2 regions of the Lawsonibacter sp. OA9 genome follow, and region 1 is predicted to be linked to the other one. Evidence: predicted binding sites of a transcription regulator. Region 1 holds the regulator's gene; the other holds the start of a gene.

Region 1 (2,455 bases):
CCCTGGTGGTCATGGTGATGAATCTGAATATGATCCCCAGTGTCCTGGGCCGCATTTTCAGCGAGGCATTTGATTTCGGAGCCATGTTCGGCGGTGCCGTGGGCTTTGGTTCCTCGGCCATCATGCAGGGCATTAAGCGTGGCCTGTACTCCAACGAGGCCGGTGTGGGTTCCGCCCCCAACGCCGCCGCGGCCGCTGACGTATCCCACCCCGTCAAGCAGGGACTGGTCCAGATGCTGTCCGTCTTTATTGACACCATCCTGGTCTGTACCGCCACGGCCATGATGTGCCTGTGTACCGGCATCGATATCAAGGGCGGACTGGAGGGCGCGCCCCTGGTCCAGGCGTCTCTGGCTACTACCTTCGGCGCGGTAGGCCCCTACTTTATCACCTTTGCGCTGCTGCTCTTCGCTTTCACTACCCTGCTGGGCAACTTGTTCTACTGTGAGGGCTGTTTGAACTACATCGCTAACCGCAAGCTGGGAAGCGTGCCGATGACTGTGTTCCGGCTTATCGCTTGCGGGCTGGTCTTTGTAGGGGCCCAGTTGTCCTTTGGCTTGGTCTGGGACCTGGCCGATGTGCTCATGGGCATTATGGCCATCATCAACCTGCCGGTCATTGTCATTTTGGGCCGTACAGCTATGCGGGCCCTTCAGGACTACATGGAACAGCGCAGGGCGGGCAAGAACCCTGTATTCAAAGCCTCCAGCATCGGCCTGAAGGAAAAAACTGATTTTTGGAACTGAATCTGGCAGGCTTTCTGCCAATAAAAGGCCCAGGGACGACGAATCGTCCCTGGGCCTTTTGAGTCGTAAAAGGATTTGACACAAGGGGGGGCAATCAGGTAAACTATATAAAAACATCATATCCAGTGGCCTCCGCTGTATAGGGGAGGTTGTGCAGATGAGGCGAAAGCTATGAAACGAAATACCCGAGTATCAACGGCGGTGATACGCCGCCTGCCCAGATACTACCGACAGCTCTCAGAGCTTCAGGAGTCCGGCGTTGTCCGGATATCCTCCAATGCCTTAGGGAAATCTATGGGACTGACCGCTTCTCAAATCCGCCAAGATTTGTTCTGCTTCGGTGGTTTTGGGCAGCAGGGCTATGGATATAAGGTGGACAGCCTGAAAGAGGAGATCGGTGATATTTTGGGCATTAATCAGGGCCATACCATTGTGGTGCTGGGGACCGGCAACCTAGGCCGGGCTATCATAGAAAATTTTAAATTTTCCAGTAACGGCTTTCAGCTTTTGGCCGCTTTTGACGTAAATGAGCGGGTGGTGGGGACCAGAATCGCTGGGGTGCCTGTGTATCATGCGGATTCCCTGGAGGCCTTTTTGGGGGAAAACCAAGTGAGCGTAGGCCTGCTGACAGTGCCCATCGCCGCTGCCCAGGAGATGGGGGACCGGCTGGTGGCCGCCGGAGTTCGCGGCATCTGGAATTTTACAAACTATGAGATATCCTGTGTTCGGGATGATGTGGTGGTGGAATCGGTCCATTTTTCTGACAGCCTTTTGGCTCTGAGCTACATGATTACCCAGCGGGAGGATCGGGAGGAAGAGAAGAAGGGGGAGCCACAATGAGAAGGCCTGTGATCGGCCTGCTGTGCGGTGTGATGCTGCTGGGTATGCTGGCCTGCGGCGCTTATGCCCTTTCGGGGGGCGACAGCCTGATCAGCCTCAGCTATCTGACCGGGACTTTTGTGCCCAAGGCTGTGTCTACTGGAAACGAAGCTGCGGAAAAAGCCTTACAGGGCACTTACGAGGAGAGCAAAAAAGGCCTCGATAACCTGCATCAGGGCTATCTGGCGCAACTGGCCGGCGAAGAGAGCGGCGCATACAGCGCCACGCTCCAGGCCAGAGATTGGTCGGATGGCGATGAGATGACACTGACCACTGGGGCTGGAGTCATGTTGATGAACGGAGCCGCCTCCGTTTCTCACGACGGGGCTTTCATAGATGTGACAGACGGAATAGAGCTGGCCTCCGGGGCCCGCCTGACCTCCGGACACCGATACCTGGTGGGAGAGAATACTGTGGCCAGTGTAACGGTCCTGTCCGGGGCGGCCCAGTTGGGGCTCCAGGGCGTCTATGCCCTGGAAGACGGCAGAGAGGATCCGACGCCCTTCTATGATGTATGCCAGACGGATTGGTACTACGCTCCCGTAGATTATGTGTACCGAAACACACTGTTTTCGGGGATGGACGAGCACCACTTTGGACCGAGTTCAGCTATGAACCGAGCTATGCTGATGACGGTGCTCTACCAGATGGCTGGAGCGCCGAAAGAGGAACTGGAGCGCGCCAGTGTCACCTTTGCCGACGTGCCGGAGAGTGCCTGGTATGCCCCTTATGTGAAGTGGGGCGCGGAGCAGGGAATTACAGCTGGAACAGGAGCAGACACCTTCAGCCCGGAGCAGCAAGTGACCCGCCAGCAGGTGGCGGCGCTGCTG
Region 2 (2,455 bases), 1.0 Mb from region 1:
GCCCAGGTCTTTGCCGCCAAGGGCCACACCGTCCTGATGTACGCCAGCAGCCCCGCCTCCGCCCAGCGCCACAAGGATACCTTGGGCAAGTCCCTGGCCAAGCGGGTCGAAAAGGGCAAGATGGCTCAGGAGGCTATGGATGCCCTGATGGCCAACGTTCTGATCCCCCAGACCCATGAGGAGGCCGCCGACGCCGATCTGGTCATTGAGTGCGTCAAGGAGGAGATGGCCACCAAGAAGGAGCTTCTGAACGAGCTGGACGGCTTCTGCAAGCCCGAAACTGTCTTTGCCTCCAACACCTCCTCTCTGTCCATCACCGAGATGGGCAACGGCCTGAAGCACCCCGTCATCGGAATGCACTTCTTCAACCCCGTGCCCTCCATGAAGCTGGTGGAGATCATCCGCGGCGCCAACACCACCCAGGAGACCTTTGATTTCATTTACAAGCTGTCCCAGGACATCGGCAAGGACCCCGTCGAGGTGGCCGAGGCCCCCGGCTTTGTGGTCAACAAGATCCTGATCCCCATGATCAACGAGGCCATCGGCCTGGTTGAGACCGGCGTCGCCTCTGTGGCCGACATCGACAAGGCCATGCAGCTGGGCGCCAATCATCCGATGGGCCCCCTGGCTCTGGGCGACTTCATCGGTCTGGACGTGTGTCTGGCCATTATGGACACCCTGTTTGCCGAAACCGGCGACCCCAAGTACCGCCCCGCCCTTCTGCTGAAGAAGATGGTCCGCGGCGGCCTGCTGGGCAAGAAGTCCGGCAAGGGCTTCTACGATTACAGCAAGTAAATCGCCCCATCCAGCTGCCCCCTCCCAAGCCGGAGGGGGCAGTTTTATATGTCAAAAAAAGAGCGGCACTTCGGGCCTTCTTTTCCGGAGGCACCTTCTCCGCCCCCCAATCCAGCCGGACCACGGGCCGGCCCCCCGGCGCCCTGAAAGGGCAGCGAAATCGCAGCCGGTCAACATACGCCAATCTTTTAGGCAACTTCCGCATATTTTCCCGTTTCCGACAAATCCGATATGGAAAAACTGTTAAATTTGCCAGATATGTCCCCCTTGCTTTACCCCTGAAAAACAGCTATAATCTGGGTTGTAAGTGGATTTTAGCCGTGTTTGATATGGTTCGCAACGCCAGGATTCTTTCCTGTGTTGCGCTTTTTTCCGGTTTTTATTGTTAAATTTCTAACAATATTCGTCAAACGCGGCGTCCCGACCATGTATCGTCTGCCCCCGGGGCCGGCTCTCTCCGGTCAAGAAAGGCGCGCCTCCCGGGCGTTTAAGGATGATTGCAAAGTAATTTAAACTAGGAGGACTAAAAAATGGATTTTCATCTGTCGAAAGAACAAGAGATGGTCCGCAAGATGTACCGCGAGTTCGCCGAGAACGAGGTCAAGCCCTTGGCTGAGGAAATCGACGAGGAAGAGCGCTTCCCTATGGAAACCGTAGAGAAGATGGGCAAGCTGGGCATGCTGGGCATCTACTTCCCCAAGGAGTACGGCGGAGCCGGCGGCGATGTGCTGTCCTACGCCATGTGCGTTGAGGAACTGGCCAAGGTGTGCGGCACCACTGCCGTCATCGTGTCCGCCCATACCTCTCTGTGCTGCGCCCCCATCTTTGAGCACGGCACTGAGGAGCAGAAGATGAAGTACCTGCCTGACCTGCTCTCCGGCAAGAAGATCGGCGCCTTCGGTCTGACCGAGCCCAACGCCGGTACCGACGCCTCCGGCCAGCAGACCACCGCCGTAAAGAATGAGAACGGCGACTATGTGCTCAACGGCTCCAAGTGCTTCATCACCAACGGCACCGTAGCCGAAACTCTGGTGGTCTTCGCTATGACCGACAAGACTCTGGGCAACCACGGCATCTCCGCCTTCATCGTGGAGAAGAACTTCCCCGGCTTCTCTGTGGGCAAGCACGAGAAGAAGATGGGTATCCGCGGCTCCTCCACCTGCGACCTGATCTTTGAGGACTGCGTCGTGCCCAAGGAGAACCTGCTGGGCAAGGAAGGCCAGGGCTTCAAGATCGCCATGCAGACCCTGGACGGCGGCCGTATCGGCATCGCCGCGCAGGCTCTGGGCCTGGGCGAGGGCGCTGTGAACGAGGCTGTCAAGTACACCCAGGAGCGCGTGCAGTTCAAGAAGCGTCTGTCCCAGTTCCAGAACACCCAGTTCCAGCTGGCCGATATGCACACCCGGATGCAGGCCGCTCAGTACCTGGTGTACGCCGCCGCCGTGAAGAAGCAGAACCACGAGCCCTACGGCATGGATTCCGCTATGGCCAAGCTGTTCGCCGCTGAGGCCGCTTCCGACGTGACCCGCCGCGCCGTCCAGCTGTTCGGCGGCTACGGCTACACCCGTGAGTACCCCGTGGAGCGCATGATGCGCGACGCCAAGATCACCGAGATCTACGAGGGTACTTCCGAGGTCCAGCGCATGGTCATCTCCCGTGC

Evidence for each region. Region 1 encodes Rex, which represses fermentation and respiration genes when NADH is low (regulators of the CRP and FNR family bind a similar motif). Its sites were predicted from a motif close to ATTGTTAANNNNTTAACAAT; they were not measured.
Region 2: MCG44_RS12665 (acyl-CoA dehydrogenase) is a predicted target of Rex. The motif match lies at 1,177-1,196, and genes of this name have one in related genera.

Annotation. Positions count from the first base shown of each region.
Region 1 covers NZ_JAKNTI010000022.1:1,356,389-1,358,843, forward strand. The annotation lists gene MCG44_RS07660 (alanine/glycine:cation symporter family protein) at 1-746, shown strand, start outside; gene MCG44_RS07665 (redox-sensing transcriptional repressor Rex) at 918-1,586, shown strand; gene MCG44_RS07670 (S-layer homology domain-containing protein) at 1,583-2,455, shown strand, end outside.
Region 2 covers NZ_JAKNTI010000022.1:2,358,497-2,360,951, forward strand. The annotation lists gene MCG44_RS12660 (3-hydroxyacyl-CoA dehydrogenase family protein) at 1-795, shown strand, start outside; gene MCG44_RS12665 (acyl-CoA dehydrogenase) at 1,326-2,455, shown strand, end outside.